3 regions of the Parabacteroides sp. APC149_11_2_Y6 genome follow, and region 2 is predicted to be linked to each of the others. Evidence: riboswitches for the same ligand, from Rfam matches in the RefSeq annotation. Region 2 holds a riboswitch; each other region holds the start of a gene.

Region 1 (10,320 bases), 2.4 Mb from region 2:
TTCGATTTTTCATATTAAAAAATATAAGTGAGTGTATTTGTTACGAAGTTTTTCAAATTGGTTATGTCTTATGGTTGTGTTCTTTTGGGAAGAAAAGGACTGTCAAAATTAGTTTTGACAGTCCTTTAGAATTGAAATGTTTGCTATTTTACTTTTTTACAGATTATTGTTTGATTGTCAATTGTAAGTGTAAGTATATTATCCTTTAAGGCATAGTGTCCGATAGGTCCTTTTTTAAAGATAATACGCTTTCCGTCCATAGTATATGTATCAGTTTCTGAACTTATGAGTTTATACTTATCCGATTCAGGGATATATATTTCAATTTTGAATGAACCATTTGAATCAAAAGTTACTACAACTTTCCCAGAAGCATCAATGGCCTCCCAGGAACCGACAAGTTCCGGATCAATCCTTGTTTTTTCATCTTCATCATCTTTTGAGCAGGAAGAGAATAGCATCATTGGTAGCATTACCAACATAATCATTAAAATCTTTTTCATTGTTATATTTTTAATAAAAGCAAGTGAATTTCAATGTGAAGGCTGAGTTATTCAGCGAAACATTATTTTTCCCAATTGCTTGGTAGTCATAACCGATAGAAAGTCCTAATGCTTCCCCATTATCTTTCAGGTTATAAGCATAACCAATATTAGGAGAAAAGTATAAACCTGTGAATGATGTATTAAGGTAATCAGACTCTGTAAATCCATAACCGATTTTAGCAAGTACAAACGGAGTAAACCCTTTTGTTGATTTCAACCGATACCAGCCTGAAGCAAGTATCTGATGGGTGTAAACTGAATTTGCCTGAAACAAAGGATCATAAGCATGGATTCCATAACCAATACCAATATTCGCTTTGGGATTAAACCTGTAGCCAATAATTTGGGCTTGTACTCCAAGATAGCTTGCACTTTCATCTCCTAAGGCAAATCCCCATCCCAATTGTCCTTCACTAAAAAAAGTGATTCCTTTTTCTTTTTGTGCATTTACATGCATGCATCCAACCAATGTAACTAATGTACATAAGCAAAATATAAATAGTTTTCTTTTCATTTTAAGTAGAATAAAGTTTGTATCGAATAAGTAATATAGCTATTGATTTTCAATATATATCCCCTCCTATTAATACTTTATTGGAAGGGAGTATATGTAAACAATACACTACTTTGTTTCGTTTCAGGTACGTTGTTAAATACAAACAATAAATTGCTGTTTCTCAGCTTGAAAGTGAAATTTACAACAGCTCCTTTGTTTTGCATGAAGATTTCATCCATTTCTTTGAGTGGTTCGAGATCAGAAGTTTTCAACCATTCATCGAAAAGTGTTTGACAGCGGTCTTCGTTCTCAGTAAACCAGAAGCGTTTTTCAGAATCTTCAGTTCCCCCGGCCTTCAACACATTCTTGTAGATTTGCCCCATTAGGCGTGCAGGAACGGCAGTGGATTGTGTATATTTTTCTATTTCAGACACTTCTGATAGTTTGCCGTCCTGGTATTCATAAACTACTCCCGATTGGGAGGAACTCACGAAAATTGTTCCAGCAAAGGATGTTTTAATATCCTTACCTCCATATGTCAGAAGTGTGTCGGTCTCTTCTTCCGGAGTCTTTCCCAGTAGGTTGAGTTTCGTCTCATCTTTGGTTTCACCCCAAAAGGAGTTTCGTATATCGCAGGGAATCACTTTTACTGTATTGGACACTGTGTCTTGGCGGGTATTTTTTCCGTCGGCATCAGGATAAGTAAACTTATAGTCTACTATTGCGCTAACTATGTAGGTCCCTGCTGCGTTGAAGCAATAAGTGGTTTTCAACAAATTATCTGTTTGCTGGATTTTTACCGGTGTAGTAACATTTTCGTTCGGCTCCACGGCAAAATTCGGTTTCCATAACTCCACTCCTTCAGGTTTTGGGGGTATCTTGAAGGAGATTCCTACCGGCTGTCCTACTCCGATATTATTTCGGTCGAAGGTTATTTCTCCTGTTAGTTGGGGAACATTGACTACTGGTTGGTCTTCATTATCATTGTTACAAGCGGTGAAGGTGGTTGCAATACTTCCTACCGCAAATAGGAAAAGGAAGTTTTTGTGGAAAAATTCTTTTACTTTCATGATTACTTAATATTAATTGTGATGTTTTTTAATTGTTCGAGACAGTATACATAAGATTTTAGTAGGGATATTAATTTTCTACTGAAGATAACTTGCGCTTTCATCTCCTAAGGAAAATCCCATCCCAATTGTCCTTCACTAAAAAAAGTGATTCCTTTTTCTTTTTGTGCACTGGCTTGTATGCATCCGGCCAATGCAACCAATGTGCATAAGCACCAAGTAAATAATTGTCTTTTCATTTTAAATAAGCTTAAATTTGTAATATGTTTGTTATTGTTATAATATGAAATCATCCCATTTTATTGAATTTGAAAATATTTTATCTGTTTTACCCTATCGTGTATTTTGTGTAATGGATGTTTTTGATGGAGTATAATGATAATATTGCATTTTTTCAATCTTTGTTGTATTCTTATAAAGACTAAAAAAACGTTCGTTTATCTTAGTCGTATTATTAAAAATTAATTATCGAGTGAGGTGGATTATTCAAAAGTCAAATTATTTGATAATCTTGATGTTATTGTTTGGTTGTTTTAAAAAAGGGGATTATCTTTGCAAACAGAAACGATGAGATAATGACTAAAATAAACGAACGTTTTTTTAGTCATTTGTTTTTATGTATTTTCCTGATATTTAGTAATTTATATCTTTCCTTGTCTGGCGGACCGATATATCTACTCCCAGAAGGACTTTTTGTACGCATACCTCAAATAGCTGCTCACAAATAGTGAAATAAATTTATCTCTTATCTTCTTTGTCGTTACCTTTGTAACATTACAGTAATGCATTATGAAGAAGATAAATTGTTTTATTCCTTATATCTCCCAGGCACAGGCGGATGCCACTATCAAGCTGTTGAAAAGCGAGCCTTGTATAAACAAGATCTATTTGTTATCCCGGATTCCCGGTTCGGAAGTGCCGGATGAATGTGAGCTGCTGAACATTGAAAATATAAATGCCTCTACTTCTTTCAGGACGATTGCTGCCCATGCGGATACAGCCTATACATTATTATATACAAAGTATACAACACTGGAACCCGGACAATTTGCTTTGGAGCGGATGATTGCCATAGCTGGCGATACAAAAGCCGGAATGCTGTATGCCGACCATTATCAGGTAAACGAAGGTCAATATAAACCATCTCCGGTGATTGATTATCAAAAAGGTAGCCTGCGTGACGACTTTAATTTCGGTTCCATACTATTATTCAATTCTGCCGTTTTGAAACAAGCGGTAGCTGCAATGGATACGGATTATCATTTTGCCGGGTTGTATGACCTGCGTTTACGTGTCTCCGAACTGTCTGAACTGGTACACATAAATGAGTACCTTTATTCGGAAGTGGCGGATGATACGCGTAAGAGCGGAGAGAAGCTGTTCGATTACGTTGACCCGAAAAACCGGGCGGTACAGATAGAAATGGAAACGGTATGTACCGCATACCTCAAACGTGTAGGAGGCTATCTGCCTCCGGTCTTCGAGCCCATCACTTTCGATGCCGGCAAATTTGAATACGAGGCATCCGTTATTATCCCGGTACGCAACCGTATACGAACCATAGAAGATGCAATCCGTTCGGTGCTTACCCAACAGGCAGATTTTAAATTTAATCTGATCATCATAGATAATCATTCAACGGACGGGACATCCGAAGCCATAGAGAAATATACTTCGGATGAACGGGTGATTCATATCATACCGGACCGGGAAGATTTGGGGATAGGCGGTTGCTGGAATACCGGCGTGCATCATCCGGCTTGTGGAAAATTTGCCGTGCAGTTGGACAGCGACGATGTATACAGCGGTCCCGATACTTTGCAAAAGATTGTGGATGCCTTTTATGAACAGAATTGTGCAATGGTGGTAGGTACTTACCGGATGACGGATTTCCGGATGAATGAAATTCCACCGGGTATTATCGACCATAAAGAATGGACACCGGATAACGGGCGTAATAATGCATTGCGTATCAACGGGCTGGGGGCACCGCGAGCTTTTTATACTCCGGTATTGCGTCGTATCAACCTGCCGAATACCAGTTATGGTGAGGATTATGCGTTAGGTCTGCGTATTTCCCGGAACTGGCAGATTGGACGTGTGTATGATGTGCTTTATCTCTGTCGTCGCTGGGAAGATAATTCCGATGCCGCACTCGATATTGTGAAAATGAATAACTATAATACTTATAAGGATCGTATTCGTACCTGGGAACTTCAGGCACGGATGCTCTTAAATCAATAAAACGTATGAATGAATTACAACAGCAGGTTGAAGACTTACGCCGGTACCAGTTATCCGACTGGAAATTAGCCAGTGATAATTATGTCGCATTGGGACAGACGCAAACCCGCATGTTTGAAGTGAATGATTTCCACATTATCTTACAATTTAATCCGGAACGAATACGTTCTTCTGCTGCTAAAATAGATGCGGCTTCTTTACAAAAGCGTCCTTGTTTCTTTTGTAACCGCCCGGAAGAGCAGCAGAGTATCCCTTACCGTGATTCTTTCAGAATACTGGTCAATCCGTATCCTATATTTGAGAAACATCTCACAGTGCCGGCTCTTTGGCACGACAAACAGCAGATTTTGCCTTATTATGAAGAGATGCTTTCTTTGGCAGCCGATTTCCCTGATTATGTGATTTTTTATAATGGTCCTAAATGTGGGGCTTCTGCTCCGGACCATATGCATTTTCAGGCAGTGGGAGCAGGTTCTTTGCCGATTGAATGGAATTGGACGAAAGCTCTCAAGGAAATTGTTTGGAGAGGGGAGGCAACCATGCTTTATGCATTGGATAATTATCTGTGTCCTGTGTTTATGCTGGCTTCCAGCCGTTGGGATGAGGCGGTTAAAGCATTTGAAATGTTGTATGCCCAACTGGAAATAAAAGAAGGGGATTATGAACCGATGATGAATGTCGTAACCTGGATGGAAGAAGATGTATGGTATTCGTTTATTTTCCCTCGTAAGGAGTTGCGTCCGTCTTGCTTCTATGCCGCAGAACCGGATAATATCCTGATTAGCCCGGCAACCGTAGAGATGGCCGGTTTTTTTGTTGCCCCATTGGAAAAGGATTTTCAGAAGATAACCGCTAAAGACCTTGAATGTATATTGAAAGAAGTTGCGATTACAAAAGAACAAAAAGATGAAATAGTCCGTAAAATAAAAGCGTTATGAAATATAAACCCACATTGAATAAAACCATTTCCCCTTGGTACTGGGTGCCATCCTTGTATTTTGCCCAAGGAATACCTTATGTGGCAGTAATGATAATAGCCGTGCTGATGTATAAACAGATGGGATTGTCTAATACCGATATCGCCCTGTATACCAGTTGGCTTAATCTGCCCTGGGTGATTAAACCTTTGTGGAGCCCGTTTATCGATTTGCTGAAAACGAAGCGTTGGTGGATTGTTACCATGCAGTTAGTGATAGGTGCAGGTTTGGCGGCAGTGGCATTTTCCATCCCTACTCCGTTTTTCTTTCAGGCTACCTTGGCGGCATTCTGGTTGCTGGCATTCAGTTCGGCAACGCATGATATAGCGGCGGATGGTTTTTATATGCTGGCGTTGGATTCGCACGAACAGGCATTCTTTGTAGGGATACGCAGCACCTTCTACCGCATAGCAACTATCGCAGGGCAGGGGTTGCTTGTTATTTTTGTCGGTTTCTTACTGAACAGGACAAATGATTTATCATTCACCTGGTCTGTTGCCTTTTTTATACTGACTGCTATCTTTCTGGCTTTATTTGTATATCATTTTTTTATTTTACCTGTGCCGGATACAGACAAGCCGAACCGCTCGGTAAAAGCCTCTTCTATTTTCAACGATTTTATTGGAACATTTATCTCTTTTTTTAAAAAGAAACAAGCATTGGCTGGTATTCTGTTTATGTTGTTGTACCGTTTTCCGGAAGCTCAGTTGGCTAAATTAGTCATTCCTTTTCTGGTAGACCCACGTGAATCCGGTGGTCTGGGATTGACAACTGTAGAGATTGGATTTGCTTATGGCACCGTGGGAACTATCGGTCTGGTGCTGGGGGGGATTTTAGGAGGTATTGCAGCAGCTACAGGAGGATTGAAAAAATGGCTCTGGCCGATGGCTTTGGCAATTACGTTGCCGGACGCCGTATTTATTTATTTGAGTATGGCTTTGCCGGAAAACCTGCTGATAGTCAACGTTTGTGTGTTTATCGAACAGTTTGGATATGGCTTTGGCTTTGCCGCTTATATGCTTTTCCTGATTTATTACTCTGATGGGGAATATAAAACGGCACATTATGCCATTTGTACGGCTTTCATGGCTATGGGATTGATGCTTCCCGGCATGATTTCCGGTTGGTTGCAGGAACACTTGGGCTATGTAAATTTTTTCTGGTGGGTAATGGCTTGCTGTATTGTCACTCTGTTGGTTACCTCTTTTCTGAAAATTGACCCTGAATTTGGAAAAAAGAGTAAAAAAGAACAGGCAGATTAAATATACCGGAAATAAATTTCTATATTTGTGCATGCATTGTTCCTGATTCGCTTTCTGCGGAAAAGGATTAAAAGGGAATCGGGTGGAAATCCCGGACAGTCCCGCTGCTGTGAACTTCATTAACGGATTGGGCAACACTTAAAGCCACTGACGTAGGAGTTGACAATGGACAAATGAGAAAAGACAGATATGACTGTCAATTATCAACTGTCAACTGTCAACTGAAAAGTTGGGAAGGCGTCCATTCCGGAAGTAAGTCAGAAGACCTGCAAGGCATATTTTTCGACGGCTTCGAGGAAAGGCCGGAAGAGAACAAATGATGTCTTCACAACAGCTTCAGTTATTCTTTTTATTCCAGTTTTCCCATAAGCCAAATGATTCGTTTTTAATTATTTTGCCATAATAATTAGGAAAAGAAGCATGAATCGACTTACGGGATGAGCTCCGTAAAGAGGTTCATGCTTTCCTTTTGTATCGATTGAACACTTGTATACCAATATTTGTTTTTTATCTGAAAAGTGCGTTTATTTGTATCACATTAATTAAGAAAATGAAAATGAAGAAAATTTATTGTCTTATACTACTTGCCGCAATGGCATTAGTAGCCATACCGGCAAAATCCCAGATAAGATTTGGTATCAAGGGTGGCGTGAATATTTCATCGGTTCACTTTAATGCAAGTGTTGTAGACCGTGGAAATGTAACAGGTTTCAATATCGGTCCGATGGCTGAAATCATGGTTCCGATAGCCGGACTGGGTTTCGATGGTGCTATCCTGTATTCCCAGAAAGGTGTCGGATTGAAGAATTCAAATAATGAAAATGTAAAGAATGATTATATTGATGTGCCTGTAAACGTGAAATGGAAATTCGGTTTGCCTATCATCAAAGGATATTTTTCTGCCGGTCCGTATGTAAGTTTCCGTGTCGGCGGCGAGAAGTTCTGGGATTTGGGCTCTGCTGTTGGCGACCAGTTGAAAGCGCATACTTTTGGTGCAGGTTTGAACTTTGGCGCCGGTGTGGAAGTTGTTAAACATGTACAGGTCGGATTTAACTATGCTTTAGGCTTGACCGACGATTATAGTGCTTCCAAGCTAAACCTGAATGGAAAGAACCGTGGTTGGTCAATCACAGCGGCTATCCTGTTTTGAAACGAGGAATTTATTTAAAATCTATATGCGAAGGGGCCGGGAGCATTTTCTCAGCCCCTTTCTTTTTTATCTTCTTTTCTTCCCTGTATTTCTGCGGAAGAGAATCGTTCCCTGTATCCTAAAGGAGTAAAACCTGTATGCTTCTTGAAGAGAGCCGTAAAATAAGTCGCATCTTCATATCCTATTTTGTAAGAAATCTCCTTGACGCTGAGAGAGGAATTTAACAGTAGGTTTTTAGCTTTCTGTAGTCGTAGTTCCAAGATAAAGTGGGTAGGGGAGACATTCGTGTATTCTTTAAAAAGTTTCCTGAACCAGGAATATCCCATATTCACTTGCTGTGCCACTTCTTTCGGTGATATTCCGGTCAGATAGTTTTCCCTCATAATAATACGTGCCTGGCCGATTCGTTTCAGGATAATATCATTAGTGAAAAATTGGTTGGAATTATAATAGAGAGTCATCCCCAAAATAAGGTTTCCGATTCCGGCTACTGCTTGCTGGGAGGTGGTATGTTCGGAAATCGCCAATTCCATTGCCTGGTTGTATAACTGGATAATGTCTTCCCGTAGTCCGATATTATAGATAAACTGCTTTGTGCTAAAAAATCCGTTATTAAATCTTGCATCTATATTCGGTCCGTGCATGCCGATCCAATACTCCTGCCATCCGGTTTGTTTATCCGGAAAGTAACTATGCCAGGTGTAAGGCGGTATTATCAGCATATCGCCGGCTGCGATTGGAATGTTTTCATTTTGGGAGATAAAGCAAGTACCTTTTCCCCGTGATATGTAAATGAGCTGGTAATTGTCAAGTATCCGCCCGTTTTGAGGGGTGAAATAATAGTCTTCGGGATGTCCTACCTTGGGAGGGTAAGTTGTGTAATCTTTAGGAATTTCAGCTTGTCCTACATTATCGACAATCAATCCCCAAAGTAAATCTCTTTCACTGCTGACAAGATATTTGAATAGGTTCTTATTTTTCATATGATGGTACCAGACATTTGTAGAGACATCTGCAAATATAGGCAAATCAACGGATAAAATGATACTGTCAGAAAATCATGTATAAAAAACAAACTTTTATGCTTTATTGAAAAGTAAAATGTGGAATTTTGCTATTTGGATTGTAAAACTACTTATATAATATTGTTTTGTTATGGGTTTATTAAAGAAGATGGCGGTTTCTGTTCTTTTCACAGCATTGTTTGCACCTGTGTATTCCCAGAAACTTCCGGCAAAGTCAGATTTTAAACACACCAGGGGGGATCTCTATAAAATTTTTGCTGAACCTGAAAGTAAGTACCGTCCCTATGTCAGATGGTGGTGGAATGGCACGCGGGTAGATGAGAAAGAAATACTGCGTGAACTGGATTTGATGAAGCAAATAGGCATAGGCGGTGTCGAGATAAATTCGATCCGTTACCCGGGAGATGTGGATACTTTGGGATATGCCGAACGCCCTTATCTGAGTGATGAGTGGGCGAACAGCATTCGCTTTGCAGCAGAAGCCTGTAAGGAACGGGGACTGGTCTGCGATATGATTGGCGGTTCCGGCTGGCCCTTTGGCGGCGAATTTCTTCCACCGGATAAACAGTTGCAGATGCTGACTGTTGAAACTATCGATATCGACGGTGGAAGCAACGGGAAAGTATTCTCCATTGCCCGCGATGAAATTCTGAAGCGGTCGAATCCACCGATTATGTCGTCAAATCCACATCCACGGAAAGAACTGGTGTATCTCAGGTTACTGCCTAAACATGTGGAACAGTTTACCGAGGGTGTCTATTTTGATAAACTGGTTTCAAACGAACAGATATCATTGAATGTCCCTGCCGGTGAATATGTGTTGTATTGCTTCATTAAGTTTGCAGGTTACATGGACGTTATCGAAGGGGCTCCAGGGGCAAGAGGACCGGTTCTTAACCATTTCGATAAAGAGGCGGTGAAGTTCTACCTGAACAGGCTCTCGGAAAAGATACATTTTAATTCGCCCGGGATGAAAGGCAAAATCCGGGCTGCATTTGTAGATAGTTTTGAACTTGAAGGCGCAAACTGGAGTGATGCCTTGTTGGATGAGTTCGAACGCCGGTACGGTTATTCGTTAATACCCTATTTGCCTTATGTAATACGTAAAATCGGTCACATGGGCGATCCGCTTCCTGAAAAATACGGGAGCAAGTTTTCTGCGCAGGTGACGGAAAATGTGGTTAACCGGGTTCGGAATGATTTCGAACGGTTCCAGATTGAGCTTTTTAAAAAGAATTTTATAGATACCTTGAATGAATGGTGCCATTCCAATGGCCTGCAATCCAGAGTACAAGCCTACGGCAGGGCATTGCATCCATTGGAATCGGCTATGTTTATCGACATCCCGGAATGTGAAACATGGATGCGCGATAATATGGGAAAAGAATTGGATGACCGGAATTCCTATTCCGGACGTGCGCACAGTATGGTCAACAAATTTGTTGCGTCCGGTTCTTTATTGGCCGGCAACGGGGTGGTAAGCTGTGAAGAAATGACAAACGTCGTATATATTTTCCAAACAACCCTGGAAGAAATAAAGGTTGCCGGGGA
Region 2 (10,320 bases):
ACAGCCAGCCCGCATCTTCATCTTCCGAAATGATTTCCTGAAAATCTATCTTCTCAAATACTTCACGGCGAAACATCATACAGCCACCGGCAAGTATATCCACCCGTTGTTCTTCCTCTCTGGTCAAATAGGAAAAATCAAATGTATCAAAAACAGAAACTTTCTGTTTACCGGAATTTCCTCCGAACATCTTACGAAGTGAAGCCCATAAAGACAGTGATTCTTCCTGGCGTTCGGGCAAACAGACACCATGCTTATTCAGCATTTTCAACCCTATGGCACCAGCGTCCGGATGTTCATCCATAAAGAAACAAAGCAAACGGATACTCTCCTCGCCTATGATTGCCTCCGGTTCCAATAAAAGCACATATTCTCCTGTAGACCGGCGGATTGCCTGTCCGATAGTTTCTGCCAAAGTTTGTCCTTCTTTCGTCCCTACTGTTTGAATTTCAGCTTCCATTTCTGCCAGGGCAGCTTTTACGGAGCAAAGACACAGGGAAGAATCTTTCCCATTAGGATTGGTGATGAGAATTGATAATTTCATATTTTAATCGAATCATTAAAGCTTGTACGGTTAACAATGGAACGCCCCAGCGTAATTTCATCGGCATATTCTATTTCGTCTCCGATAGACACTCCGCGGGCGATAACTGAAACTTTTATATCATAGGATGCCAATTTACGATGAATGAAAAAGTTGGTAGTATCGCCTTCCATCGTCGTGCTAAGGGCTAATACGACCTCATTAACTCCTCCGTCAGCCACTCGCTTGACAAGGCTGTCTATCTGTAAATCGCCCGGGCCAATACCATCCATTGGCGAAATAATACCTCCCAACACATGGTATACACCACGAAACTGTCCGGTATTTTCGATAGCCATCACCTCTTTTATATTCTCGACCACGCAAACGGTAGAGTGGTCTCGTAGGGGGTCGGCACAGATAGAACACATTTCATCGTCACATATATTATGGCACACCTTGCAATATTTCACTTCTTTACGAAGAGCAACCAATGCTGAAGCGAAACCTTCCGTATAATTAACGTCACGGCGAAGCATATACAGAGCCAGACGAAGAGCCGTCTTCCTCCCTACCCCAGGCAATGAAGCCAATTCGTTTACTGCATTCTCCAATAAAACAGATGGATATCTTTGTATCATTCTTTTTTACTTCTTTGAGGCAAAGATAGTGCAAACCGAGTGCAGAAGCAAAGCTTGCTTCGATTCTGCCGAAGCGCAGCCTATCTTCGCTTATTCTGAGCAAAGATAAGCAAATTCTTCCTTAATCATATCAGCAACTGCCGGATGATAGATTTCGGCTTGCTTCATTAGTATAAATAATGTAGATTTGCGATATCAATAACAAACGATAAGCATCTAACAAACTAAAAAATAAAACACCGTGAAGAAGGAAGATGAAGAAAAGGTAAGCGGGCTACCGGAAAATGCCTATAGAGAACTTAAAGAGGGAGAAGAATATAAACCTCTGATGTCTCCGGATAAACAATACAAAGAAGTAACCTGCTGGTCTGTCCTGTGGGGACTTTTAATGGCAGTATTATTCAGTGCCGCAGCTGCTTACCTGGGACTGAAAGTCGGACAGGTATTCGAAGCCGCCATACCGATTGCTATTATAGCCGTAGGATTGTCCAGTGGCTTCAAAAGGAAAAACGCATTAGGGGAAAATGTCATTATACAATCTATCGGAGCGAACAGCGGGGTAATTGTGGCAGGTGCAATCTTTACTTTGCCCGCGCTTTATATTTTGCAGGATAAATATCCGGAAATCTCCGTCAACTTCTTTGAAGTATTCATGAGCTCCTTGTTAGGAGGTATCCTCGGCATCCTTTTGCTGATACCGTTCCGTAAATATTTCGTATCAGACATGCACGGAAAATATCCGTTCCCGGAAGCAACGGCAACTACCCAGGTACTGGTATCCGGTGAAAAAGGAGGCAATCAGGCGAAACCGCTTATTTATGCCGGCTTAATCGGTGGTTTGTACGATTTTATCATTGCCACATTCAGTTGGTGGAGTGAAACGGTCAGCACCCGTATTGTGGGTGTCGGCGAAATGCTTGCCGATAAGGCGAAAGTCGTATTCAAAGTAAATACGGGGGCAGCAGTGCTCGGTTTGGGATATATCATCGGATTAAAATACTCGGCAATTATCTGTGCCGGGTCATTCCTCGTATGGTTTATCATTATCCCGCTGATGTCTGCATTTTTCGGTCCGGATGTACTGACATTCGGGAACGATGCCATTACAGCAACAGTAGGCAGCATGAGTGCAGAACAAATATTCACGACATACGCCCGTCACATAGGTATCGGGGGTATTGCGACTGCCGGTGTAATCGGGATTATCAATTCATGGGGAATCATTAAAGGTGCTGTAGGACTTGCAGCCAAAGAACTGAAAGGAAAGACCAACAGTGTACAGGAAGAAGAAATACGTACGCAAAAAGACCTTTCGATGAAAGTAATTGCCATTGGTATATTTGCTACGTTAATCGTCACTTACCTGTTCTTCCACTTCGGCGTATTGGACAACTGGTACTATGCATTAATCGGATTACTGATTGTAGGAATTATCGCATTCCTGTTTACAACAGTTGCAGCCAACGCCATTGCGATTGTAGGCACGAACCCGGTATCCGGTATGACACTGATGACATTAATCCTTGCCTCCATCATTCTGGTAGCCGTAGGTTTGAAAGGAACAGCGGGTATGGTATCCGCACTGATTATCGGGGGTGTGGTTTGTACGGCACTTTCCATGGCGGGAGGTTTTATTACCGACTTGAAAATCGGCTATTGGCTGGGCAGTACACCAAAGAAACAGGAAAGCTGGAAGTTCCTGGGAACATTGGTTTCCGCAGCAACCGTAGGCGGTGTAATCCTGATATTGAACCAGACATACGGTTTCACGACCGGTCAACTTGCCGCTCCGCAGGCTAATGCCATGGCAGCAGTTATCGAACCGTTGATGAGCGGCTCGGGAGCGCCTTGGGCTTTATATGCGATTGGAGCCGTTTTAGCAATTATCCTGAACTTCTGTAAAATCCCGGCTTTGGCTTTTGCTTTGGGTATGTTTATTCCACTGGAACTAAACACTCCGTTGCTGATAGGTGGAGCCATCAGCTGGTATGTAGGCAGTCGCAGCAAGGACCAGGCATTAAATAGCATCCGTCTTGAAAAAGGTACTTTGCTGGCCTCCGGTTTCATTGCCGGGGGAGCATTGATGGGCGTTGTCAGTGCAGCAATGCGTTTTGCGGGAGTCAACCTGGTTAATGTAGAATGGGCGGAAAGCAATTTAGCGGAAATACTGGCAGTCGTAATGTACATCGCCCTGATAGGCTATTTGGCTGTAAGCTCATTAAAAGCTAAGAAGGAAGAATAAGACGCGAATATTCTATAATGATGCAGATGGGAAAACGCGGGTGAAGAGAATAAAACAACTTTAATATAGTGAATAATGGAAGCACCAATTATTAACGTAGGAATTATGACGGAGAAAGCTGTCTCTTTCGTTTTTCATGAGGAATATATCCACACGGAAACGGGAAACTTTCTGAAAGGCGAGCAGCGAGTGTTGTTTGTTAACGGTAATATTGTGTACAATGGGAAACTTTATAAGGAACTGTTTTTTGAGCCGGCTTCCCCTTCTGCATTTTTTGAATTGAAAGCCGTTACCATCGGCGTTAATTTCCATTGGGAACGGAAAGAGGACCAACGTTTCAGGGGAGCCCTGAACCTAATCATAGACAATGAAGGGATTCTTTTCATTAACCAGGTTGATGCGGAAGAATATCTTACCAGTGTTATCTCTTCCGAAATGAGTGTTACAGCTTCCAAAGAATTATTGAAAGCCCATGCTGTCATCTCCCGCAGTTGGTTATTAGCCCAGGTGGAAAAGAATGCTTATCTGGCTCAAAGTAAGAATAAATACCAGAGCTACTATCGCGACAACGAGCAACTCATCCGTTGGTACGACCGCGAAGACCATATACACTTCGATGTTTGTGCCGACGACCATTGTCAGCGTTACCAGGGAATAACCCGTGCCTCCCTGCCTATTGTCGAAGAAGTAGTCCGCGAAACCCGCGGAGAGGTACTGACCGATGGCGAATCCATTTGCGATGCCCGCTTTTCCAAATGTTGCGGAGGCGTAACCGAACAGTTCGAACATTGCTGGGAACCCATTCCCCACTCCTACCTGATTGCGGTCGGAGATAACGCGAAAAATGAACTTCCGGACCTTACCAACGAAGAAGAAGCGGACAAATGGATACGAACTACGCCGGACGCGTTCTGCAACACAACTGATAAAAATATCCTTAGCCAGATATTAAACAACTACGATCAGGAAACAACCGATTTCTACCGCTGGCAGGTTACCTACACACAAAAGGAACTTTCTGACCTGCTGCATCGTAAAACCGGAATGACATTCGGCGATATACTTGACCTGATTCCTCTGCAAAGAGGTACATCCGGCCGCATTGAAAAGTTGAAAATTGTAGGTTCAAGACGCACATTCACAATCGGAAAAGAACTGGAAATAAGGCGTTCGCTGTCTGAAACGCATTTATACAGTTCGGCATTTGTAGTAGACAAGGAAGAACTACAATATGACGTTCCCCAACGATTCACCTTCTATGGTGCCGGTTGGGGGCATGGAGTAGGACTATGCCAGATTGGTGCTGCCGTAATGAGTACACAAGGCTACGACTACAAGCAAATCCTCTCCCACTATTTCAAAGGAGCTGTAATAGAAAAACGATATTAAATAGATAAGGGCTGTGAATCGTCTCCGATTACAGCCCTTACTTTTCTTGTGTTTACCTATTTGTTTTCCGGTTCTGTGTAAACCGGTTGCCTTAACTCTCACGAGCTCCAGCGATTACAAAGGAATAACAAATATCTTCACCTTCCAAATTATATAGATAAAAAAACCGATTTTATCTTTAAAACAGGCTATTTTATCGCCCAAACAACCTTCTTGCTGCCATTGGCTGCTAAACAAGTAAATCTTATCTTTGCACCAAATTTCTCATAAAGCATGAATAGTTATATTATCCTTTTCATTATAGCGGCATATTTCAGCCTCCTTCTCCTGATTGCATGGATTACTGGAAGAAAAAGTTCCAGCAACGAAGCCTTTTTTTTAGGGAACCGGAAATCTCCCTGGTATATTGTATCGATAGGCATGGTCGGGACATCCCTTTCCGGCGTTACTTTTGTTTCCGTGCCAGGAATGGTCCGTAGCATCGATATGACTTATATGCAAACTGTATTCGGTTTTTTCTTCGGATATATCCTGATAGCCAAAGTGCTGCTGCCCCTTTATTACAAGCTTCAACTTACCTCTATCTATTCCTATCTGGATGAACGAATCGGACGGCGGGGATACAAAACCGGTGCTTCCTTCTTCCTGCTGTCCAAGATTGTCGGAGCGGCGGCAAGGCTTTATCTGGTGGTACTTATCCTGCAAAATTACGTATTCAGCACATGGAACATTCCATTTGGCGTAACGGTGGTTATCAGTATCTTCCTTGTCTGGCTGTATACTTATAAAAGCGGTATTAAAACGATTATCTGGACAGATACATTACAGGCACTTTGTCTCGTAGCCATGCTTCTCGTCATTATCTGGCAGGTAAAAGATAAAATGGAACTGGACTTCGGGGGCATGGTGCAGACACTTCGGGATAGTCCCCATTTCCGGATATTTGAATTTAAGGATTGGCATAGCACGCAACATTTCGTAAAACAGTTTTTCAGCGGTATTTTTATTACTATCGTCATGACCGGGTTAGACCAGGACATGATGCAGAAAAACCTTTCCTGCAAAAGCCTGAAAGACGCCCAGAAAAATATGTATACTTACGGCTTTGCATTTACCCCCGTAAATTTCCTGTTCCTTTCATTGGGAGTCTTGCTGATTGCCCTTGCCTCACAGCAAAACATCGCGCTTCCTGCATTGAACGACGACATCCTCCCGATGTTCTGTACCTCCGGTATATTGGGAAGTTCCATCCTTATCTTTTTTACGATAGGGATTATTGCGGCGGCATTCAGTAGCGCGGACTCGGCATTAACAGCATTGACCACATCTTTTTGTGTGGATATTCTGGGGATACAAAAGGAGGAAGCCAGCAAGGCAAAACGTACCCGGTTGTTAGTACACCTGCTTATCTCTGCTCTCTTTGCAATAATTATTCTTATCTTTAAAGCCGTAAACAACCGAAGCATTATAGATGCCATTTACATAATTGCCTCTTATACATACGGTCCTCTGCTGGGATTATTTGTTTTCGGGCTATTTACCAAGAAGGTACCGCGTGATAAATACGTACCCTATATCTGTATTTTATCCCCTTTCATTTGCTATGGGATGGGCTACTCGATAAAACAGATTACCGGATATACTTTCGGATACGAAATGCTGATGGTAAACGGAGGGCTCACATTTCTGGGATTGTGGTTATCTTCTGTCAAACATAAAACAATAAAAACAACATAATATGGAAATTAAAAGTGCAGAATTTGTTATCAGTAATACAAACGTAAAGAAATGCCCCGAAGGAAACTTGCCGGAGTATGCCTTTATCGGGCGAAGCAATGTTGGCAAATCCTCCCTTATCAATATGCTGACGGGTAAAAAAGGTCTTGCCATGACCTCTCAGAAACCGGGAAAAACTATGCTTATCAACCATTTCATTATCAACAACGAATGGTATCTGGTGGACCTTCCGGGTTACGGCTTTGCACAACGCGGGAAAGAAGGACGCGAGAATATCCAGCGTATTATTGAAGATTATATCCTGGAACGCGAACAACTCACCAACCTGTTCGTTCTGATAGACTGCCGTCATGAGGCACAGAAAATAGATCTTGAGTTTATGGAATGGCTGGGAGAAAACGGCATTCCTTTTTCCATCATATTCACTAAAATCGACAAAATCAGCAAAGGACGTTTACAGGAAAATATCAGGGCTTACCAGGCAAAACTTCTCGAAACCTGGGAAGAACTTCCCCCCATGTTGCTCTCTTCTTCCGAAAAGAAAGACGGACGGGATGAAATCCTGAATTACATTGAAACTATTAATAAAGCATTATAATACTTCAACGACAACTTAGGGGGTGAAGAAAAGTACAGGTGGTCTGGAAATCGCCAACAACTTTACCGGAGCTGTTGTCCAATAACGGCTCCGAGAGGGCCCCGCCCCGCCGAGTACAGTTGACCTGCCACCGGTACTATGTCTAAAAAAATTCTTTTATTTTATCCTATTTCATATATTTTTTTACCTTTGTAACGATTTTGGTGTCACGATTCCTCATCTTCGGAAAAGTGATGAAAAGGGAATCAGGTGCAAATCCTGAACAGACCCGCTGCTGTAAGCTCCACCAAAATTTTCGGATAATACTCATTACCACTGTCCTGCAAGGACGGGAAGGTCATCCGGAAATGGAGTAAGTCAGAAGACCTGCCAGAATAATTATCGTTGCAAGCTTTCGTGGAATAGAGCTGACGAACAATCATTACAGAGAATTTTCCGTTATTTACCAAGAAAGTTTTATCTGATGGTATGTTCCATTGCGTTTCCTCCGAAAGCCGGTGTTGAAAATTAATATGGAACAGAAAGAATGAAAGGTCTTGCATTATTAGTATTACTACTGTTTACCGGCTTATTTCAGGTAAATATAAACGCACAAACAAAAGTAAGTTTATCAGGAACTGTCAGGGAAAAGAACGGCTCCCCTCTCCCGCAAGTTACAATTGCAATAGAAAACACAACTGCCGGAACCTACTCGAAAGACAACGGGCAGTACTCCTTATCCCTCTCTCCCGGAAAATATACGATTACTGTTTCTTATATAGGCTATGAAACAATCAAGACAAACATAGACCTCCGAAACAGTAAAAAACAAGATTTTATACTTAAAGAAAGTACTGTAAACCTGAATTCCGTCGAAGTATATGGAAAATCCAAGAGCCAACAGATAAAAGAGGGTGTATTCGCAGTAAATGCACTGGATATAAAACCAACCATCAATTCACTGAATAACCTGAACACGATAGTAAACAGAACGACCGGCATCAAAGTCAGGGAAGAAGGTGGTGTCGGTTCGGACTTCGATCTTTCCATCAACGGGATGTCCGGTAATTCCGTTCGTTACTTTATCGACGGCATGCCCCTTTCCACAAAAGGAAGCGGTGTCTCCCTCGCAAATTTGCCTGTCAATATTATTGACAGGATCGAGATTTATAAAGGAGTCGTTCCTGCCAGCTTGGGAGCAGACGCTCTAGGTGGAGCCATTAATATCATCACTAAACAAGATAAACAAAACTATCTGGATGCTTCCTATGGGATAGGTTCTTTTCATACGCATAAAGCTGATTTAAACGCACAATATGTGGAAAAGAAAACAGGGATTATTCTACGACCGACTGTCGGTGTAAATTATTCAAAAAACGATTACACCATGAAAGGCGTGGAAGTCTGGGATGCAGATAGCCGCAAATATATCCTGGCGGACCGTAAACGGTTTCACGATGACTATTTCTCATTACTGGCTCAACTGGAAGCCGGCGTTGTCAATAAATCGTGGGCAGATGCTTTCTTTGTTGCCGCCTCATATTCAAAAGTAAATAAGGAATTACAAACAGGTTCTATCCAAAGCAAAGTATATGGAATGGCTGAAAGGGAAGCTGATGCCTGGAATATATCCGCCCGCTATCAAAAGAAAAACTTCCTTCTAAAGAACCTGCAACTAAACGCATCACTCTCCCACACATGGGATCATTCGCTTACAACAGATACCGCATTCCGTAAATATACCTGGGATGGAACTTACATTGAAAGCGCACGCAATGAAATCACCGGACGCGATCGCTCATTGCGCCATTACAAACGCCCGCTTACCATTGTCCGTACAAACCTCGATTACAGATTAAACACCTATCATTCCTTCAATCTGAACTACTTGCTAAACCGCACGGGAAACAACCGGTATGATGAAATCGATACCGAATTTGAGCCCACTAATGACATACTGGCAAAACATATTTTAGGTCTCTCCTACAACCAGTCATTCTTTAACGGAAAAATGAACAATACCTTTTTCGTTAAAGACTATATCAACCACTTGAATATTCAGCAAAAAGACTTGTATTGGATTACCGGTTCCGACGAAATAGCATCTTCTTCCACAAAAAATCATGTCGGCTATGGCATAGGGTCCCGCTATTCTTTTCTGGAAGAATTGGCTTTTAAAGTGTCTTTTGAGCATAGCGTTCGCCTTCCATTGGCAAGGGAATTACTCGGAAACGGAACAACAATCTATGCAAACGTAAAACTGCGTCCGGAAAACAGTAACAATGTAAACCTGGGAACCTACGGAAATATTCATCTGGCTCCTGGACATCTCCTGTACTACGAAGCCAATGCTTTTTTCCGGAATGTTGACGATTATATCCATGCCGTAGTTTCGGAAATGGAAGGCATGATGCAATACGACAACGTATCCAGCGTAAACATTAAAGGAATAGAAGGTGAAGTCCGGTACAATTGGAAAGACTGTCTGCAAGCAATTGTGAATTGCAGCTATCAAGATGCCCGTGATAAACAAGAACTCAAAGCAGATGGAAAACCATCTGTCACCTATAATAATAAAGTACCCAATCGTCCCTGGTTATTCAGCAATGCAGAAGTTAGTTTCACCCGTCACAACCTCTTTTTGAAAAACAGCAAGCTGCGCCTAAGCTACAATTACCAGTATATCCATTGGTTTTTCCTGACCTGGGAAGGCTATGGCAGTCTGGACAGCAAATCCAAGATTCCGACACAGCATTTACATAGTGCTGCACTCTCCTATTCATGGGATAAGGAACGGTATAACATCTCTCTGGAATGCAATAACCTGTTGGATGAAACTGTATACGACAACTATATGCTCCAGAAACCGGGACGTTCGTTCTTCTGCAAATTCAGATTATTCATTAATTAATATCATATATCGATGAAAAAGTTTCATTCACTTGCCTGCGCTTTTGCAGCGACATTACTCTGTCTTTCTTTTAACTCATGTTCGAAAGATGACCCAAAGATGCCAGACGGTCCGGATACACCGGAAGCTTCTACTACTCATTTTGATATCTGGGTTACTGTAGGAGGTTCCGGAGGAATGGGCTCCACCAGTACAATTTTAGTAAAGAGTGTAGACTCATTAACTGTTCAGCCTATTATCGATTTCAAAAATGACGGTATAGATGTAACAGCGACAATTAAACAGGAAACGATAATCAAA
Region 3 (10,320 bases), 2.4 Mb from region 2:
TGGCAGCTGCAGGATTGTTGACTGCTGCAGGTACTCAGGAAGCTAAAGCTTTTTCAAGTAATGCAAAAGGGAAGATAGTCATTATAGGCGGGGGGGCTGCCGGTATCAGTATGGCTGCCCGTTTACAAAAATGGTTGAATGAACCTGATATTACATTAATTGATCCCAGTGACCGTCAGTTTTATCAACCGGGTTTTACCCTGATTGCCTCAGGCGTTTATGAACCGGGCGATGTATGGAAAAAACAAGAAGAATGTATGCCTGATGGTATTAAGTGGGTGAAAGACTCGGTTGCATCTGTTGACCCGGTCTGGAATCAGGTAACAACAAATAATAACGGTAAGATAGCCTATGACTTTTTGGTTCTGACTCCGGGTATACAAATCAATTGGGAAAAAGTAGAAGGTATCACACATGATACGTTGGGTGAAGGAAATGCTCATTCTATTTATGATTTTGATGGAGCGCAGAAAACTTGGAAAGCATTGCAGGAATTTTCGAAAACAGGTGGACGTGGCATTTACACGGATACATATACCAAGCACAAATGTGGTGGGGCTCCTAAAAAAATATGTTTGTTATCAGAGCACTATAACCGTAAACAGGGAACCCGGGATAAGGTGGAACTGAATTATTATACAGCAGCAAAAGAATTGTATGATATACCATATTTTACTCCTCGTTTGCTGGAAATATATAAGGAACGAAATATACCTATTAATCTGAATGTCCGGGTGAAAGGGGTGGATACTGCCGCTAAACAGGTTCATTTTGAGAAGATAGAAACGGTCGGTGACCAGAAGGTTTATACTCCGTTTGTGGAAGATTACGATTTTCTGCATTTCACACCTCCGATGTCGGCTCCTGATTTTGTCCGTGAAGCCGGACTGGGATGGACGGAAGGCAAATTAGCAGCGGATGCCTGGGTAATGGTAGATAAAGAAACTTTGGTTCATCAGAAATATCCGAATATTGTGTCGTTGGGTGATGTGGCTGGCATACCGACCAGTAAAACTTCTGCGGCTATCCGTAAGCAAGTGCCTATTGCTGCAAAGAACCTGATTTCACTCATGGAAGGCAAAGAACCTGCTGAAAAGTATGACGGTTATGCAGCTTGCCCGATAGTGACGGATTATGGACATGTACTTTTGTGTGAGTTCAATTACAAAAAAGAACCGGAAAATACATTCCCATTCACAATGCTGGATACATCAAAAGAGCAGTGGGCTGCATGGATGTTGAAGGTTTATATGTTGAAACCGATGTATTTCTACGGTATGTTGAAAGGATTAGCTTAATCATAACTCCCTATATTTAAAATGCCAAACTAAAAACCCCTCCGGCTCATTCATTGAGCTTGGGGGGATTTTTGTATATTTACTCTTGCATTTTCCGGTAATAACGGGGTGTATAACCGGGTACCAGCTCGGGGTGGAATACCCAGATCAAGTCCTTTAGCAAATAATCGGGATGTAAAGGAAATTCTTCGTAATAGGGAACGGCTCCTGTATTGCAGGTATAAATGTGACGTTTTTTGAATGCGTCGAAGTTCTCATAAGGCGTGTACTCCGTACGAAGTTCATTGTATGTCATCTCTTTTGCCTGATTGTATTTGACAAGCCAGATGTCGGCATGTATGGCTTTGTCCAGAACTGTTTCAAATGCCAGCGGGGTGCTTCCTGCTCCTGGTAAATCATTAAAGAGATAATCTGCACCTGCATCGCGGTACAGGTTTGCTATATAACTGGAGCCACTGGGGGTATACCAGGAAGAACCGAATTTCTTTTCGGAGATAACGGTAGGCCTGGGAATGTCTTTTTTTACCAGATTTTTCAGTTCCAGATAACTTTGTTCCGTAGCGCGGAATATTGAATCCGCCCTCTTCTCTTTACCGAACAGCATGCCGTAAAAACGTATCCATTCGGTGCGTCCTAACGGTTGGGACTCCATGTAATCGGCTCCTTCAATAATGGGTATACCCAATTTCTCGACCGGACCGTAGCTGCTGTTTTGGAAAGGAGAGACGATAACCAACTCAACGCCTTGGTCTATCATCTTTTCCACATTCGGTGCTGTAGCCTCTCCCATATCGGCAATCCGTCCGTTCTTCAGCCCTTCCTGAATGGCAGGGGTGTCCATATAGCGCGGTTCACAAACACCTATAATCTTGTCGGTTTCTCCAAGCTGGTCGATAATGGCCGCATGAACAGAGGTATATACGACTATGTTTTGTATAGGTATTTGTACAACTGTGCCTTTGGGGAGGTTCGTCGGAACAGGCTTCTTACGGTCAACCAGCAAATAGCGTTGTAAAAGCCGGGTACTGTCCCAAGGGTCATGTATCTCTACTGAAGTATAATTTTCGAAGTGTTGGGTGGAGAAGCCTTGGGCATAGCGGATGGTGTCGGATGAAAATGCTTCACCATGAGAAGAACTCTGTTTCGTATGACAACTACATACGAAACAGAGTAAAAAGAGAAAAGAAAGAATCCTTTTCATATTTATTTTACAAACAAAGCTTTAACCGGATTCAGACCGACAGAATATTGATATTGTTTCTTTCCACTGGCATTAAAGAAATAAATATCCCCATTGGTTTTATAATCGGACTCAGTGATATAGATATATCCGGTAGAAGGTTCAACACCGATTTTATACGGTTTAGCAATGGTTGTTCCATCTGTAATAAAATTATTGCTGATAACTTTTTCGTTGGTTGCGTCGTAGCAGATATATGAAATTGTCTGGTTCCAGTTTGCATCGTATTGTGAATGCAGAATATATAATTTATCACCTGTAGATGCCAGTTCTGTTGCCTTAGTCTCAGTAATTACGGATACTTCATCTTTTTGTGTATCGATACGCTGGAATGTATTAGGTATATCTCCGTAATTACCTAAAGAAACCACATATACATCTCCCTGATTATCTGTTACAACATTGGCTGGATTAGTAACAACTTCAATCTTTTTTATTTCTGTAAAAGAAGATAAATCGATGACGGAAACAGTTTTGTCGTATCCTACAGGAGTATTATAGTCCATACCTCCGGAATTTGCCACATATAATTTATTATTAGCAACAACTAATTGTTCAGGATTACGTCCTACTTTTACTTTATTTTCAATCTCTAATGTTGCAGTATCCAGACGTGCCACATAGCCATCGAATAAGGATACATATATTTTCCCTTCATAAGAGGTCATATAGCGAGGTTGCAGAGCTGCGTCCCCACTTGATTTTATTTGTTTAATAGACTCGCCTGTTTCATCCAGAACTTCAATCGTATTTGAGCCATATACAGCTATATATAATTTTGAGCCGTATTTGATTATGTCGTTGGCAGTATCACCTAAACCTCTGTTATTGATTGTTTTGAATGCATCAACATCTATTTTGGCTGTAGACATGTTGTAGTAGGATAATCCGGAATTATTATTTCCGTTATTTCCACTGTTTAGGAAAATGAAACCATTTAGTTTTTCTACGGAATCATCGTCATCTGGAATATCATTGTTTTTCTCACATCCAGTGAAAGAGAATAATGTCAGTGCACAAAGTGCGGACATAAAAAGGAATGTTCTTTTTTTCATTTTATTTCTGTTTTTACTATTAATATGTTACACTCAAACTGAGGCGCCAGGAGCGGCCGGGCATCGGATAATATTGAATAATATCGTATGTTTTGTTTGTAAGGTTTAGTATTTCACCCTGTAGACGAAGCGTGCATTTCTTTAGAGTAAAACTTCGATTCGCAGAAATGCTGTGTTCTATATAAGATTTAATTAAATTGCTTTCGATATTTTGAGGTAATGCATATCTGTCTCCTGCAGCTACCAATGTATAAGAAATATTTACCCATGGGTTTTCTACAGATGCGGATACGGAACCCGAATGACGTGGTGTATAAGGTATTTGGTCCTTATAATTTTTTTCTTGGGGGTCCGTAAGATCGATGGCATGTTGGAAGCTGTATGCCGATGACAGGATTAATGAGATTTTAGAAGTTATAGGAATCTCTGAACTCAGATTGACATCCAGCCCTTTGATATCAACTTCGCCCATATTCATCATTTTCCAGATATACATATTGGGGATAGCAACTATTTTGTCGTGTATTTTATTATAATACCCATCGGCAGACAAGCTGAATGAACGTATGAATGAACCGATTTCACCACTCCATGTCATTCCGATATTATATTGAGTTGCACGTTCCGGTTTCAGATTGGTATTTCCCATTCGCAGGTAATATAAATCCGTAAATGTCGGTACCCGGAAAATATCTTTGTAAGAGGCGCGGATACGGAATGCCTGTCCTGCAAAGGGGCGCCAGGATAGGCTTACTGCCGGAGAAAGTCGTTTACGGTCTTCCGGACGGTCTCCATGTTTTACCTGATCGGTGATGTAAGTACCTAATAAACTCGCCGTAGCTGTAAGAATGGGGCTCTTATATTGTGCTGCAACTGCCGTAAGTGACGTCAGGCGTTTGGGGAGAGGCGAGTCTATAAAATTATTCTCAAGCGTATTACGTGCAATATCCGTATTCAATGTAAAAGACAGATATTGCAAAGGCGTATATAAAATGCCTGCGGAACCATAGTATTCGTTTTGTGTGTTCAGGTCTTCCTGCATTCCTCCTGAATACTTATCATTGATATCCCTGTATTTACTGAATGAGTAGTTATATTTAATACTGGCCTGGAATTTGAGGAAATCAGTAAACTGATTGTCATAATGAAATTGAGTGAAAAAGTTTTTGTCCCATAGCCTTTCTTTGGCATTGTCGTTGTAAAGAATGACAGAACCTGGGAGTCCACGTTCAGAGTTATAATAGTATACCTTCCCTTTTAAATTCCCTCCTTTTCCAAAATCACCAAATACATTTGCTTCGAGGCGTAACGCATAAGTATCACTATTCTTACGGATTTCTTTTGTTATTTCTTTTCCGTTAATCAGCGTAAAAGGGTAATCACCTTTGGCACTGAGCCAGTCTGCATATAAAGTCGTAGCCCATTTATTTCCTATTTTCTGGTCATAACGGATTGCCGGATTAAACAGCCCGAAAGAGCCTCCTTTAATTTTTGCAAAAAGGTTGTATGATTTATCCTGAAATCTGGGCCTACTTGTCTTTATACTCAGCGCCCCTGCCGATGCATACATTCTTGCTGTCTGGAAGATATCGTCGGATTGCCCGATGGATAGGGATACCATTTCTACATTATCCAGAGAAAATCGGCTGATGTCCACTTGCCCGCTTTGGGCATCGGTGATGGTTACGCCGTCATAGCTGACAGCCGTATGTTTGGCTCCAAGGCTACGAACGGAGACAGTCTTTAAACCTCCGATACCGCCATAGTCCTGCACTGTAACACCGGAAAAACGTTTTACAGCTTCCGATAAATCCTGCACGCCAAGTCTTTCAATACTGTTGCGGTTCATTATTTGCAGGGGAGTGGTTTCGCGCATTACAGACGGACGCGATTTACCGACAACCTCGACATCCTTCAGTTGATAGGTCTTAGTCGTGTCGACTTGGGCATGTAAAAACATAATGCCATTAAGCCAGAATAATAGCAGGCTTAAAATCTTCTTGATGTACGTATTCTGCATAATTATCGATTTATCAACCTCTTCACCCGAGAGATTGTATAAAGGATTATGGCAGGTTTTCTGGCTTGTTCTCCCTTATTTCGGCTACCTTCCCAACTTAATAGCTGGCAGTGGACAAGTGACAGTTATACTGAACTTTCCATTTGTTGGCTATTTGTCAGTGGCAACGAGTTTTGCCGGGGTTTCAGAACTTACAGCTACGGGTACAGCGCCGTACTTTCAACGGCTTCCCTTTTACTAACAGACCGTGGAAACGGTACTGTTACACCATAATCTGCGTGCAAAGATATAATTCTTTTGAACATAAAAAAAGGGTATCCGGAAAAACCGGATACCCCACAGGTGTATTTGTTAAGGATTCATCAAGTAGAGTATCTATTCAATTGTTTTATTTCCTGTCTTTATCAAAACCAGTTGCTTTGGACCAGTCATAATTGTTTTTGAATGCGGTATTTATCTGATTTAAACCCGGAGTATTCCGGAGTATCGGCAAATAAAAAGACAGGCCGCTTCCATAATCCGCTATTCTTATAAGTTCTTCTTGCTCTGAAATATCTCCCGGAACAAAGTAAAATTGTATGATTGCTTTGTCTATTGCGTTTTTAAATGTGTTTTTTAAATCTTCATTTTCTGATAGGAAATATAACCCACTTATATCCAGTAAAATAGACTCGTAGTAATCAACGAGATTTTTATTTTCATTAAGAGTATGACGCATTTCGTCATAACTCATATTTATACTTTCCAGTAGCTTGGAGGTTGCGGTTGCCAGATTTTCCAATTCGGATGTTTTTGTTATGGCAACGGTAAATCCATCGAAAGTATTTTTATTCTTATTAGTACTATAGTCTGTAGCGCTTAGCTTGGCAGCTTTGTACAAGTCTGCATGTGGTTTAGTATATAGATACGGGATAATTGTTTCATAGGGATATCCGTATCCGGGAAGAGGGAGAGCCGAAGCCATTATGTAGTCGCATTTATTCCGTAGCTGGTAAACGCTTTCGGCATTGGACATATTACAGGCATGGAAAATAATAAAATCATATTTTACAGGAAGTATTTTTGCCAGGTCTGCAATTTCCAGTGTACTTCCATAACGGTCCGGACCTGCTATACCTTTGGTTTCGCTGTCATTTTTTATTCCGGGTAACCAACCATTGCCGTGTGCTCCGATTATCAATCCTTGTGACTCTGCCGGATAGAGAGTGACGACGTCACTCAAGACAGTCTGCATTACATTCGGATTTCCGGCATCTTGATCTTCGTAGGTTTTGACTACTTTGCTGACGATCATGTCTGTCGTATCGTGCGTGATTTCCAATAATACCGGCTGACCGAATTGGGTTAAATGGTTGGAATTATCAAGATATACTAATAGGGTTCCATCTATATCATCATCCCAGCCTTTTTCCATTTGGTTTACAGTCTCTTCCAGCGCATACCATAAACTCATATCTCCTACCAGATATGCTAAAACAGTACGATTCGTTTTTGCATGTGGTCTGGCTTCATTCGGATCTATGGGAGGTACATCGGGAGCATCCTCTTTGCTACAATTTGTAAATCCAACGGCAAATAGCAATAATAATAAAAAGTAGAACTTTTTCATCTTTGTTTTTAAATAGTTGTTATTTCGAAACAAAAGTATCATTTGCAAAGATGAGATAGTGGATAAATTGTCACATTTTGGGTCCGTATCGTCACTATATTTTTTGAAAAACAACCTTTTAAAAGGATAGTTTATTATATGACAAGCTGTTAGAATTAGCTGTAATTGTTTTAGAACGGATATCCAATGGCAAAGTGAAGTCCCAGTCCATCCTTAAATTTGGGAATGTTGTAATATCCTTTTTTGCCGGTTTCATAGGGAACATGAATACCGATACCCAAATCCAGGCGGAGAACAATAAAGGTCAGGTCATATCGTATACCGACTCCTGTTCCCAGTGCCAGGTCTTTGAAAAAGTCTTTCAGTTCAAATTGTCCGCCCGGACGGTTTTCATCTTCACGGATTAGCCAGATATTGCCACTATCCAAAAATACAGCCCCGTGCAGGTCTCCTAAAATGGGGAAACGGTATTCCAGGTTCGCTTCGAATTTCAGGTCTCCGGTTTGGTCCAGGTAGCCGTATTGTGTATCGTTAGGATGATAACTTCCGGGACCAAGGGTGCGGACTGTAAAGGCACGGATACTGTTGGCTCCTCCTATATAGAATTGTTCGCCGTAGGGAGTTATATCCGAGTTTCCATAACTGTAGGCTGCCCCTGCCATTAAACGTCCTACCAGATGCTGCCTGTTTCCCAGATAGTAATTATAACGGATTTCACTGGTCAACTTTACGAACTGTGCAAACTTATTCCCGAACAGCGTTTTGTTCTTTTCGTTGAACTTGCTTCCCGTAAGGGCATAAATCCCCCCGATTATGTTACCAGCCTGCGTGATAGAGGTCTGCCACCAGATATGATTCTTTTTACTGGTGATAGGAGAATCGTCGTAGGTATAGGTATATCCCATTGCGGGAATAAACTGGTTTTCCAAACTTAAGCCCAATGCCCTGTTTACATTTATGATAGAGTCAAATTCTGCGGTAGTACGTTGCAACAACGAATAAGTCAGTTTGAATGGAGTTACGGAATGCTGGCTGGTTGCCGAAGGTTGGAAATCGTAAGATGCACTTCCTCCGAATGCCAGCATCTTGAAAAATTTGGCACGGTTCAGTTGGTCAATATAGATACGGAAAGAGGTACTGGAAGGATATTTCGTATCCCCCTTTACCAGTTTTGGGAAAAGGACCTGTGGGAATGTCAGCGTTGTGTTCACTCCTAATTCCCAACTGTTGATTGTAGAACTGTTGCCGACAACGTGACTTCCTGTTTGCCATTCATAAGAACCGCGCAACCGGACATTGAAAGTTTCGCCTCCGCCAAACACATTACGTTTGGTGACACTGAAAATAGCGCCCGGACCTAATTGCCCGTTGCTTTTGGAGGTTACGTTCAGTTCTAATTCACCATCCAGCGGAAGGTCGTATACCGTATTGATTTTTAGATTCAGTGTATCGCAGCGGCGTGAAGTATCCTTCGGGGTATATTGCATTTCCGAATATCGGAAGACTCCCAGGCGCGAAAAACCGGTCTGCGTTTTCTCCTGTTGTTGTTGCGAATAAAATTCACCCGGGCGGAACTTTATCCGGTTGTAAAGAACCTTGGGACGTACCCTGAGTTTTCCCTCATAATAAATGGTCAGGTCTTTATAACGAACGGAGTCGGTGGGCATTTCATAATCGAAGCCATTCAGATAGACGGAAACGTCACCTATTTTCCAGGGGCGTAATACGGTGCGGGGTAATCCCGGTTTTGTAGAAATACGTAAAGCGACCTTGCCCGGATTTAGTAAAGTGTCTGCCTGATAGGTAATAAAATCAGGACGGAAATAGTAATATCCGTTATTACGGAGCAGGGAAGATATACGTTGTCTTTCCGCCTCCAGTTTTGTAACATTGAAATTATCGCCGATATTTAAAAGCCTGTCTCCTATATTTTTTTGTATCAATGTATCGACCCGGTGACGTAATCTAACATAAGCGATACTGTCGTAAGTATACGGCTGGTTCATTTCGACTTTGTAAGTGATTTTTGCCTTTTTCGGATTCTTAGGGTCTGGATCTATCTGATAGGAAGTCGCTCCATTGAAATATCCATATTCACGAAGCAGATTATAGGCGACCTTGGTTCTTACCTCCGGATTGACCGTATTGATATATATAGGCTTACTCGCCAGTTTCTTGAATATCCATTGCCCGATTTTACCTTTTTTATTTACGAAAGCATTATATACCCACAGTCCGAACGGGAAAGGAATACGGATGGAAGAACTTCCCAATAATGCATTATTAGGCGGGTAAGAAAGTGCCGCTTCGACTTCCGACAGCGCCTCTTCTCCTTCCGGGGTGATGTCTTGATTTTCGACCTCAATCTTTTTAATACCCGTATAGAGCACTTCGTTTTCGGGCAGATTCTTGGTAGTGGAGCAGGACATGAGGAATGCTAACAAAAATGATAGCACTAAACATCCTATATGATATATGTATCTTTCTTTTTTCATTTTGTCTCTTCTGTCTTTTCTTCCTTAACCGGTTTTACCTTGTTCTTTTTAAAAATAAACAGTTCACGGAGATGGCGCATTTTCTTACGGAGTACGATACCGGCACCTGTTTCCGTGATTACCCCTTCCAATAAACTTTCATAGTTTTTGTTGTGGAAGAGTTTGATATACCGGGTGCCGCTGCCATCCAAACGATATTCGATGGATACATTATCGATGAACGGCTGTGTCTGTCCCTGTTGATTGGCATTTTGCCCGGTAGAGATACGTCCGCCGAGAATAATGCTGATACGGTCGTTGTAGAACCGTTTGGCAAAACGGAATGAGAAGTCTGTTCTTGAACCTCCTCCGGCTGTTCCGTTTTCATCATATTGTTCCATACCAAGGGATATATCCACCGATTTAAGTGCGCTACCGGCAATATTGTTAATTTCGCTTTGCAGGAAGCTGTTCAGGGCGGACCCCATATCGAGGCTCGGCTTCTTGGATGTGGAATTTTTATCGTTTACATTCAGGTACATGCCTGTAACAAGCATGGTCACTGCGATTTGTGCCCGTTCGCTTTCACCCAGTTTGGCTAATTCCTGTTGCATGCTTTGGTCT

Evidence for each region. Region 2 has a riboswitch for cobalamin ahead of ACGE0T_RS12055 (TonB-dependent receptor). Riboswitches for the same ligand answer to the same signal wherever they lie in the genome.
Region 1: linked by a shared signal. The riboswitch ahead of ACGE0T_RS01955 (porin family protein) and the one ahead of ACGE0T_RS12055 (TonB-dependent receptor) in region 2 are both predicted to bind cobalamin.
Region 3: linked by a shared signal. The riboswitch ahead of ACGE0T_RS00310 (TonB-dependent receptor plug domain-containing protein) and the one ahead of ACGE0T_RS12055 (TonB-dependent receptor) in region 2 are both predicted to bind cobalamin.

What each region holds. Positions count from the first base shown of each region.
Region 1 is NZ_CP173709.1:458,646-468,965, forward strand. Features, by position in the region: gene ACGE0T_RS01920 (hypothetical protein) at 144-503, opposite strand; gene ACGE0T_RS01925 (hypothetical protein) at 514-1,059, opposite strand; gene ACGE0T_RS01930 (hypothetical protein) at 1,137-2,111, opposite strand; gene ACGE0T_RS01935 (hypothetical protein) at 2,219-2,350, opposite strand; gene ACGE0T_RS01940 (glycosyltransferase family 2 protein) at 2,898-4,355, shown strand; gene ACGE0T_RS01945 (DUF4922 domain-containing protein) at 4,361-5,293, shown strand; gene ACGE0T_RS01950 (MFS transporter) at 5,290-6,594, shown strand; cobalamin riboswitch at 6,614-6,882, shown strand; gene ACGE0T_RS01955 (porin family protein) at 7,151-7,744, shown strand; gene ACGE0T_RS01960 (AraC family transcriptional regulator) at 7,795-8,727, opposite strand; gene ACGE0T_RS01965 (glycosyl hydrolase) at 8,900-10,320, shown strand, end outside.
Region 2 is NZ_CP173709.1:2,881,665-2,891,984, forward strand. Features, by position in the region: gene ACGE0T_RS12025 (glycosyltransferase) at 1-544, opposite strand, end outside; gene recR (recombination mediator RecR) at 541-1,164, opposite strand; gene ACGE0T_RS12035 (OPT family oligopeptide transporter) at 1,406-3,406, shown strand; gene ACGE0T_RS12040 (SpoIID/LytB domain-containing protein) at 3,482-4,795, shown strand; gene ACGE0T_RS12045 (sodium:solute symporter) at 5,069-6,532, shown strand; gene yihA (ribosome biogenesis GTP-binding protein YihA/YsxC) at 6,534-7,130, shown strand; cobalamin riboswitch at 7,315-7,518, shown strand; gene ACGE0T_RS12055 (TonB-dependent receptor) at 7,657-10,020, shown strand; gene ACGE0T_RS12060 (hypothetical protein) at 10,033-10,320, shown strand, end outside.
Region 3 is NZ_CP173709.1:82,452-92,771, forward strand. Features, by position in the region: gene ACGE0T_RS00295 (NAD(P)/FAD-dependent oxidoreductase) at 1-1,298, shown strand, start outside; gene ACGE0T_RS00300 (ABC transporter substrate-binding protein) at 1,378-2,499, opposite strand; gene ACGE0T_RS00305 (YncE family protein) at 2,502-3,593, opposite strand; gene ACGE0T_RS00310 (TonB-dependent receptor plug domain-containing protein) at 3,613-5,613, opposite strand; cobalamin riboswitch at 5,647-5,900, opposite strand; gene ACGE0T_RS00315 (clostripain-related cysteine peptidase) at 6,002-7,222, opposite strand; gene tamL (translocation and assembly module lipoprotein TamL) at 7,393-9,717, opposite strand; gene ACGE0T_RS00325 (translocation/assembly module TamB domain-containing protein) at 9,714-10,320, opposite strand, start outside.